DNA from 2 places in the Pseudomonas sp. CH61 genome. Region 2 is predicted to be linked to the other one. Evidence: predicted binding sites of a transcription regulator. Region 2 holds the regulator's gene; the other holds the start of a gene.
What was found. Region 2 encodes sigma-54, which starts transcription at its own class of promoters, with help from an activator protein. Its sites were predicted from a motif close to ANTGGCATNNANNTTGCTNT; they were not measured.
Positions count from the first base shown of each region.

Region 1 (4,927 bases), 1.1 Mb from region 2:
GTACGGTGGGTTACAGATGACCAGACCTTTCTGGTTCTGATCCGGACGCGGCTCGAAGGTCGCGACTTCGCCCTGGTAGATCTTGATCCACTCGCTCAGGCCGGCACGCTCAACGTTGTTGCGGCCCGGTTGAATCAGACGCGGATCGGCTTCGTAGCCACGAATCCACAGCGGTGGCTTGGCCAGACCGGCAGCGGCGCGCTCGACGGCCTCTTCGTGGAGTTTTTTCCACAGCGCCGGCACGTGACCGAGCCAAGCGGTGAAGCCCCACTGCTCACGACGCAGGTTCGGCGCCATGTCAGCGGCAATCATGCCGGCTTCGACGAGGAACGTACCGACACCGCACATCGGGTCAGCCAGCGCGCCGCCTTCAGCGGCAATACGTGGCCAGCCGGAACGGATCAGGATGGCTGCCGCGAGGTTTTCCTTCAGCGGCGCCGCACCCTGCTGCAAGCGATAGCCGCGCTGGTGCAGGCTGTGGCCGGAAAGGTCGAGGGAGAGAATCGCTTCACCGCGATCCAGACGCAGGTGAATGCGCAGGTCCGGGTTGAGCTTGTCGATCGACGGACGGTCGCCCTGCGGGGTGCGCAGTTTGTCGACGATGGCGTCTTTGACTTTCAGGGCACCAAAGTGGGTGTTGTCGATGCCTGAGCCGTGGCCGCTGAATTCGACGGCCAGGGTGCCGTCGCTGAGCATGTGATCCTGCCACTCGATGTCGAGCACACCGTGGTAGAGGTCTTCAGCGTCTTTCATCGGGAAACGCTTGAGCACCAGCAATACGCGGTTGGCCAGGCGCGACCAGAGGCACAGGCGATAAGCGGTTTCCATGGTCGCCATGCCACGCACGGCGGAAGTGTGCTCGCGCGCTTCTTCAAGGCCAAGCCCGACGGCTTCCTCGATGAGCAGGCCTTCAAGGCCTTTAGGGCAAGTGAGGAAGAGTTCGAAACGGTCGGACATGGGATTTCCAAAGCCTTTGGCTAGTGAATCGGCAACGCATTGCCGATCCGGTTTTCAATCAGGCGTTTTTCTAAAAGAACGCCCGCGTGGCACGAAGATGTGCCGTTCCATCCCCGCTGCTCGGGTTAAAGGAGCTTAGATGCCGGGACAGATAAAAAAGTTGATGAAACAAAAAGTCTTAAAGCGACCCTTCGTCGCTTTATACCCCAGCGCAAACGTGGGTCATTCTCACTAAAGAATTAACCCCATCATCCAGCGCGGGGCCGATCATACCGGGGTTTGCTGAAAAACCGTGCATGAAACCCGTCGTTACTTATGGCTGTAGCACTAATTTCGTTACGTCCTTATGACAAAACGATCATTCCCTCGGTGTGACTCATTGGTTAGAACTGAACACAGGTTGACGTCGCAACGGCGTCAACACCTTGGCTCGCCACGCCGGCAGCGAGCCGCACCATGGCAGGTTACTTCTGCCAGACCTCAGTTGAGGTCAACGCGACACAAAACAGTCAACAAGTGAGGGAAACACCCTATGAGAAGACTTAAGCGTGATCCGTTGGAAAGAGCATTTTTGCGCGGATATCAATATGGCGTTGGTGGCAAATCCCGTGAGCTTTGCCCATTTACTCTACCGTCGGTACGCCAAGCCTGGATTAACGGCTGGCGAGAAGGACGCGGCGACAACTGGGACGGTATGACCGGCACTGCGGGAATCCACAGACTCAACGAACTTCACGCCGTCGGCTGACACAGGGCATTAATTCCGACACGACAATCTGAATTTGTAACGACTTACCATGCACGTCCTTCCCGGACGGCGGGCTACGGCCCAGGGGCTCCTTCGAGGAGCCCTTTTTTATGCCTGTCACATTATCTGTGCCATACACAAAACCTGTAGGAGTGAGCCTGCTCGCGATAGCGGTCTGTCAGTCGCTGATGAAGTGACCGAAAGAAAGCTATCGCGAGCAGGCTCACTCCTACAAGGGAACAGTGGTGTCTATGGATCAGCGCAGGGCGGCGATCGCGTCTACCGATTCACGGATCAGCGCCGGGCCCTTATAGATGAAACCGGAGTAGATCTGCACCAGGCTCGCACCGGCCAGAATCTTCTCTGCCGCATGCTTGCCTTCGGTGATGCCACCCGCGGCAATGATCGGCAACCGCCCAGCCAACTCACCGGCCAGCACCTTCACGGTATTGGTGCTCTTCTCACGCACCGGCGCACCGGACAAACCGCCCGCCTCGTCGCCATGTTCCATGCCTTCAACGCCAACACGGCTCAGCGTTGTGTTGGTCGCGATCACTGCGTCCATGCCGGTTTCGATCAACGCTTGAGCCACCTGCGCGGTTTCTTCATCGGTCATGTCCGGCGCGATCTTGATCGCCAGCGGCACATGTTTGCCGTGACGCAACGCCAGTTCGGCGCGGCGCGTGGCCAGATCGGCGAGCAATTGCTTGAGCGAATCGCCGAACTGCAGGCTGCGCAGGCCCGGGGTGTTCGGCGAGCTGACGTTGACCGTCACGTAGCTGGCGTGGGCGTAGACCTTGTCCAGGCAGATCAGGTAATCGTCGACCGCGCGTTCAACCGGCGTATCGAAGTTCTTGCCGATGTTGATGCCCAGCACGCCTTTGTACTTAGCGGCGGCAACGCGCGCCAAAAGGTTATCGACACCGAGGTTGTTGAAGCCCATGCGGTTGATGATCGCCTCGGCTTCCGGCAGGCGGAAAATCCGTGGTTTCGGGTTGCCCGGCTGCGGACGCGGGGTCACGGTGCCGATTTCGACAAAACCGAAACCCAGTTGCGCAAAGCCATCGATGGCCGCGCCGTTCTTGTCCAGACCGGCCGCCAGACCCACCGGGTTCGGGAATTCGAGGCCCATGACCGTCACCGGCTTCTTCGCCGGCGCCTTGCACAGCAAGCCGTTGAGGCCCAAACGCCCACCCGCGCCGATCAGATCCAGCGACAGATCGTGGGAGGTTTCCGGGGAAAGTTTGAACAACAGCTGACGGGCCAGGGTGTACATGGGCGGCGATGACTCGAGCGGCGAAAAGAGGCGGCGATTATAGCCGGGCATCGACCTGCGGCGCGAGGCACATGCGCAAATCGAGGTGACTGGCATATGCCTTGCACTTTCATCGCTATCAGCTTGCAGGCCAATGGCGGCGTGTGGGTAAGGACAATGGCGTCGTCCCGGGTTTTGCCTGCGCAAAGTCCGCGGCGACGTTTTTTTTTCGAGGTAGCGTTGGATGAATGAATCTTCAGCAGGGCCGCTGGCTTGGGTCAATGGCAGCGATGCCCCGGAAAAGACTGCAATCAACCTCGGTTTCATGGCGTTGAGCGACTGCGCATCGGTTGTCGTTGCCGCCACACAGGGCTTTGCCCAACCTTACGGACTAACGCTGAACCTGAAGCGCCAGGCCTCTTGGGCGAATCTGCGCGACAATCTGGTCAGCGGCGAACTCGACGCTGCACACGGTCTTTATGGGCTGATTTACGCGGTGCATCTGGGCATCGGCGGTGTCGCCCCGACTGAGATGGCGGTGCTGATGGGGCTGAACCAGAACGGCCAAAGCCTCAACCTCTCCCACGGTCTGCAAAACCTTGGCGTGAGCAGTCCTGAAGCGCTGGACCGCCACGTGCACCAAAGCCGCGCAAAACTCACCTTCGCGCAGACCTTCCCCACGGGCACGCACGCGATGTGGCTTTATTACTGGCTGGCAAGCCAGGGCATTCATCCGCTGCAGGATGTCGACAGCGTGGTGGTGCCGCCGCCGCAAATGGTCGCGCACCTGCAAGCCGGGCGCATCGACGGCTTTTGTGTTGGCGAACCGTGGGCGGCCAGTGCGGTGCAGCAGGATCTCGGTTTCACCCTGGCGACGAGCCAGACCATCTGGCCCGATCACCCGGAAAAAGTCCTTGGCTGCACTCGCGAATTTGTCGAGCAATACCCGAACACGGCGCGGGCGCTGGTGATGGCGATCCTTGAAGCCAGCCGCTTTATCGAAGAGAGCCCGGAAAATCGTCGCAGCACCGCGCAATTGCTCAGCGCGCCGGCGTATCTGGACGCGCCGCTTGCGTGCATCGAACCGCGTTTTCTCGGGGACTATGCCGATGGGCTGGGCAATCGTTGGCAGGATCCTCATGCGCTGCGCTTCCACGGCAACGGCGAGGTGAATCTGCCGTATCTGTCGGACGGCATGTGGTTCATGACCCAGTTCCGCCGCTGGGGCCTGCTGCGTGAGGATCCGGACTATCTCGGCGTCGCCCGGCAGGTCCAGCAACTGGCTATCTACCGCGATGCGGCAACCGCTGTCGGCGTGGCGGCGTGGGGCACCGACATGCGCAGCAGCCAGTTGCTCGACGGCAAAGTCTGGGACGGCAGCGATCCGGCCGGTTATGCGCGCAGCTTCAAGCTGCACGCGATGAGCGACGACGCTCCCCTTCTCGCCCGCCGCTGACAGGAGACCGCGAACATGTTGCGCATTCTGTTGATCAACGACACAGCGAAAAAAGTCGGGCGCCTGAAAGCCGCGCTGACTGAAGCCGGTTTCGAAGTCATCGATGAATCCGGTCTGACCATCGACCTGCCCGCGCGCGTCGAAACGGTGCGCCCGGACGTGATCCTGATCGATACCGAGTCACCGAGCCGCGATGTCATGGAGCAAGTCGTGCTGGTCAGCCGCGACCAGCCTCGGCCGATCGTGATGTTTACCGACGAGCATGATCCGGGGGTGATGCGTCAGGCGATCAAATCCGGGGTCAGTGCCTACATCGTCGAAGGCATTCACGCCCAGCGTTTGCAGCCGATTCTCGATGTGGCGATGGCGCGTTTCGAGAGTGATCAGGCCTTGCGTGCGCAGTTGCAGGCGCGAGACCTGCAATTGGCTGAGCGCAAGCGTATTGAGCTGGCCAAGGGGTTATTGATGAAGATGAAGGACTGCAATGAGGAAGAGGCTTATACCTTGATGC
Region 1 is NZ_CM182098.1:1,286,604-1,291,530, reverse strand. It holds gene rlmKL (bifunctional 23S rRNA (guanine(2069)-N(7))-methyltransferase RlmK/23S rRNA (guanine(2445)-N(2))-methyltransferase RlmL) at 1-957, opposite strand, end outside; gene rmf (ribosome modulation factor) at 1,490-1,705, shown strand; gene AC5SEM_RS05880 (quinone-dependent dihydroorotate dehydrogenase) at 1,962-2,981, opposite strand; gene AC5SEM_RS05875 (CmpA/NrtA family ABC transporter substrate-binding protein) at 3,205-4,416, shown strand; gene AC5SEM_RS05870 (ANTAR domain-containing response regulator) at 4,432-4,927, shown strand, end outside.
Region 1: the regulator sigma-54 is predicted to act here: its motif matches at 3,070-3,089, upstream of AC5SEM_RS05875 (CmpA/NrtA family ABC transporter substrate-binding protein).

Region 2 (4,927 bases):
AACATCCCGGAAGGCATGGCCGTCGGCGTCTCCGCTGGCGGCGGCATGCCGGACGCGGACAGTCTGGCCATGGGCATTGCCCTGCAGGATGTGCCGGAAGGTCTGGTGATTGCGCTGGTATTGGCCGGGGCAGGAATGTCGCGGGTCAAGGCGTTCCTGATCGGCGCGGCGTCAGGTCTGGTCGAACCGGTGTTTGCGTTGCTGTGTGCGTGGCTGGTCGGTCTGGCGCAGGTGCTGCTGCCATTAGGTCTGGCACTGGCGGCGGGGGCAATGTTGCTGGTGGTGACCCACGAGGTCATCCCGGAATCACGACGCCATGGTCATGACAAACTGGCCAGCCTTGGCCTGTTGATCGGGTTTTGTCTGATGATGGTGATGGATACGGCGTTGGGCTGAAGCAGATCAAAAGATCGCAGCCTTCGGCAGTTCCTACAGGGAACGCATTCCAATGCAGGAGCTGCCGAAGGCTGCGATCTTTTGATTTTGGCTGTCAGCCACCTTCGTCGAAATAGTTGTTGATCAGCGCCACCAGCGCATCCAGCGCTTCCTGTTCCTGATGCCCTTCAGTACTCAGATAGATTCTGGTGCCCTTGCCAGCTGCCAGCATCATCATTGCCATGATGCTTTTACCGTCAACCGTGGTCTCTGGCGTGCGGCCTACTCTGATCGTGCAATCCGGATACTGCCCGGCCACCCCGACAAACTTGGCCGATGCGCGGGCATGCAGGCCCAGCTTGTTGATGATTTCGATTTCCAGAGCAGGCATCGCGGTGTGAATCCTTTAAGTGAGGTCGCGGTGGCGAACCTGGACGTTCTTCAGGGTTTTCTGCAGGGCCTGACCCAGGCGTTCGGTCAGGTAGACGGAGCGATGGTGTCCGCCGGTGCAGCCAATGGCAATGGTGACGTAGGCACGGTTGCTCGCGGCAAAGCGCGGTAACCATTTGTGCAGGTAGGTGACGATGTCCTGAAACATTTCTTCGACCTCCGGCTGCGCCGCGAGGTACTCGGCCACCGGCGCATCGAGACCCGATTGCGCACGCAGTTCCGGCTTCCAGTACGGATTGGGCAGGCAGCGCACGTCGAACACCAGATCTGCATCCACCGGCATGCCGCGCTTGAAGCCAAATGACTCGACCAGAAACGCGGTGCCCGGCTCTGGCTGATTCAGCAGGCGCAGCTTGATGGAGTCGCGCAGCTGATACAGGTTCAGATTGGTGGTGTTGATCTTCAGGTCGGCGAGGTCGGCGATCGGGCCGAGCAGGGCGGTTTCATCCTGGATCGCTTCGGCCAGCGAGCGATTGGCGTTGCTCAGCGGGTGGCGACGGCGGGTTTCGGAGAAACGCTTGAGCAAGGTTTCTTCGTCGGCGTCCAGATACAGGACATCGCACTGGATGTGCTTGGCCCGGACGTCTTCGAGCAGCTCGGGAAAGCGCGTCAGATGACTCGGCAGGTTACGCGCATCGATCGACACGGCCACCAGCGGTTGCGCCAGCTCAGTATGAATCAGCGCACGTTCGGCGAGTTCCGGCAGCAAGCCTGCGGGCAGGTTGTCGATGCAGTAATAGCCGTTGTCCTCAAGGACATCCAGAGCCGTACTTTTACCCGAGCCGGAACGGCCGCTGACGATGATCAAACGCATGATTAATGCCCGTTCTGCTCGCTCAGGACGACCTGATACAAGGCTTCGCTACTCGGTGCGCTACGCAGCTGTTCGCGCACTTCCTTACGATCCAGCATGCTGGCGATCTGACGTAGCAACTCCAGATGCGCATCGGTGGCGGCTTCCGGGACCAGCAAAACAAACAGCAGGTCAACCGGAGCGCCGTCAATGGCGTCGAAATCGATCGGAGCGTCAAGGTGCATCAGCGCGCTGATCGGCGCTTGGCAACCCTTGAGGCGGCAATGGGGGATGGCGATGCCGTTACCAAAACCGGTGGAACCGAGTTTTTCACGGGCAATCAACGCCTCGAAGACATCCTGCATGGCCAGATCCGGCACTTCGCGGGCGATCAGGTTGGCAATTTGTTCGAGGGCTTTCTTTTTACTGCCGCCCGGCACGTTCACAAGGGAACGGCCGGGGGTCAGGATACTTTCAAGTCGGATCATGGAATGGGGGGTTATCGACCTGTCGCGCCCTGGAGGAGGCTTTGGGTCTTTTCCTTATGCTTTTTGAGTTGGCGATCCAGCTTGTCGGTCAGCAGGTCAATGGCGGCATACATGTCGTCATGCTCGGCATTGGCAACCACTTCTCCGCCGGGAATATGCAAGGTGGCTTCGATTTTCTGCTTCAGCTTTTCGACGCACATCGTGACTTGCACGTTGGTGATCTTGTCGAAATGGCGCTCTAATCGGTCGAGTTTTTCGTTGATGTAGTCGCGCAGAGGTTCGGTCACTTCCAGTTGGTGTCCACTGATGTTGACTTGCATACAGCTTCTCCTTCGTTGCCAGTGCATAAAGCGGCAGGCTGGATAGCCTGCCACTGGAACGCTGTAACGTGGCTTACATCAACCGCTTGCGTTCGCTCGAAGGCGCGATCCCGAGGGATTCGCGGTACTTGGCGACGGTGCGGCGAGCCACCTGAATGCCTTGTGCCTCCAGTAAACCAGCGATCTTGCTGTCACTCAACGGCTTTTTCTGATTTTCCGCAGCAACCAGTTTTTTGATGATCGCGCGGATCGCCGTGGACGAGCATTCGCCGCCTTCGGAGGTGCTGACGTGGCTGGAGAAAAAGTATTTCAGCTCATAAATACCGCGCGGGGTATGCATGAATTTCTGCGTGGTCACCCGTGAAATCGTCGATTCGTGCATGCCGACCGCTTCAGCGATGTCATGCAGGACCAACGGCTTCATCGCTTCGTCGCCGTACTCCAGAAAACCGCGCTGATGCTCGACGATCTGGGTGGCAACTTTCATCAGGGTTTCGTTGCGGCTCTGCAGGCTCTTGATGAACCAGCGAGCTTCCTGCAACTGGTTGCGCATGAAGGTGTTGTCGGCACTGGTGTCGGCGCGGCGGACGAAACCAGCGTACTGGGCGTTGACGCGCAGGCGTGGCACCGATTCCTGATTGAGTTCGACCAGCCAGCGTTCGTTGTCCTTGCGCACGATCACGTCGGGCACGACGTATTCGGCTTCGGTTGACTCGATCTGCGAACCCGGGCGCGGATTAAGGCTTTGCACCAGCTCGATGACCTGACGCAGTTCGTCTTCCTTGAGCTTCATGCGCCGCATCAACTGGCTGTAGTCGCGGCTGCCAAGCAGGTCGATGTAATCGCTGACCAGACGTTTCGCTTCAGCCAGCCAAGGTGTCTTGGCCGACAACTGGCGCAATTGCAGCAGCAGGCATTCGCCGAGATTGCGCGCGCCGATGCCGGCCGGTTCGAACTGCTGGATGCGGTGCAGGACGGCTTCGATTTCGTCCAGTTCGATGTCCAGTTCCGGGTCGAACGCCTCAAGGATCTCTTCGAGGGTTTCGTCCAGGTAGCCCTGATTGTTGATGCAATCGATCAGGGTCACGGCGATCAGGCGATCGGTGTCGGACATCGGTGCAAGGTTCAGTTGCCATAGCAGGTGGCTTTGCAGGCTCTCGCCGGCGGACGTGCGTGTGGTGAAATCCCACTCGTCATCGTCGCTGCTGGGCAGGCTGCTGGCGCTGGTCTGGTAGACGTCTTCCCAGGCCGTGTCGACCGGAAGCTCGTTGGGGATGCGCTCGTTCCATTCGCCGTCCTCGAGGTTGTCCACCGTCGGCGCGGTTTCCTGATAGGAGGGTTCCTGGATTTCGGTGGGCTTCTGTTCGGCGTTGTCGGCCATGGGGTCGGAATTGTCGAAGTCGTCGCCTTCTTCCTGGCGTTCGAGCATCGGATTGGATTCCAGCGCCTCCTGGATTTCCTGTTGCAGATCCAGGGTCGACAATTGGAGCAGGCGGATGGCCTGTTGCAGCTGCGGTGTCATCGTCAGCTGCTGGCCCATTCTCAAGACTAGCGATGGTTTCATGGCAGGGGCTTAACACCTTATTCGCCGGCGCTATGCGCCATCCACTACAGGGCGCCGGAGCGCCAAACTTAAGCAAATTATATGCCTGAAACTGAAGTGTTTGCCTAGAGCGCTGTAACAATTAAAGCGTATTAAATCCTGCTTGAATCGATACAGCGCCCGGGCGGCGCACCGGGCACTGTTGCGCTTACAGGCGGAACTCGTGGCCCAGATACACTTCCTTGACCAGATCGTTGGCCAGGATGGTTTCTGCATCGCCCTCGGCAATCAACTGACCATCGTTGACGATGTAAGCGGTTTCGCAGATATCCAGCGTCTCACGAACGTTGTGGTCGGTGATCAGCACACCGATGCCTTTGGCCTTGAGGTGGTGGATGATCTGCTTGATGTCGCCGACCGAGATCGGGTCGACACCGGCAAACGGTTCGTCGAGCAGGATGAATTTCGGTGCCGTTGCCAGCGCGCGAGCGATTTCCACCCGGCGGCGTTCACCACCGGACAGGCTCATGCCGAGGTTGTCGCGGATGTGGCTGATGTGGAATTCCTGCAGCAGGCTTTCCAGCTCTTTGCGGCGACCGGCCTTGTCGAGTTCCTGACGGGTCTCGAGGATGGCCATGATGTTGTCGGCCACCGACAGTTTGCGGAAGATCGACGCTTCTTGCGGCAGATAGCCGATGCCAGCCTTTGCACGGCCGTGCATTGGCTGGTGGCTGACGTCCAGATCATCGATCAGTACGCGGCCCTGATCGGCCTGTACCAAGCCGACGATCATGTAGAAGCAGGTGGTCTTGCCGGCACCGTTCGGGCCGAGCAGGCCGACGATCTGGCCGCTGTCGATCGACAGGCTGACATCACGCACGACCTGGCGGCTTTTATAGGCCTTGGCCAGGTGCTGAGCTTTCAGAGTTGCCATTACTGGGTTTTCTCGTCGGTTTTC
Region 2 is NZ_CM182098.1:231,144-236,070, forward strand. It holds gene AC5SEM_RS00950 (ZIP family metal transporter) at 1-396, shown strand, start outside; gene AC5SEM_RS00955 (HPr family phosphocarrier protein) at 491-766, opposite strand; gene rapZ (RNase adapter RapZ) at 782-1,639, opposite strand; gene ptsN (PTS IIA-like nitrogen regulatory protein PtsN) at 1,642-2,106, opposite strand; gene hpf (ribosome hibernation-promoting factor, HPF/YfiA family) at 2,118-2,426, opposite strand; gene AC5SEM_RS00975 (RNA polymerase factor sigma-54) at 2,500-3,990, opposite strand; gene lptB (LPS export ABC transporter ATP-binding protein) at 4,178-4,903, opposite strand; gene lptA (lipopolysaccharide transport periplasmic protein LptA) at 4,903-4,927, opposite strand, start outside.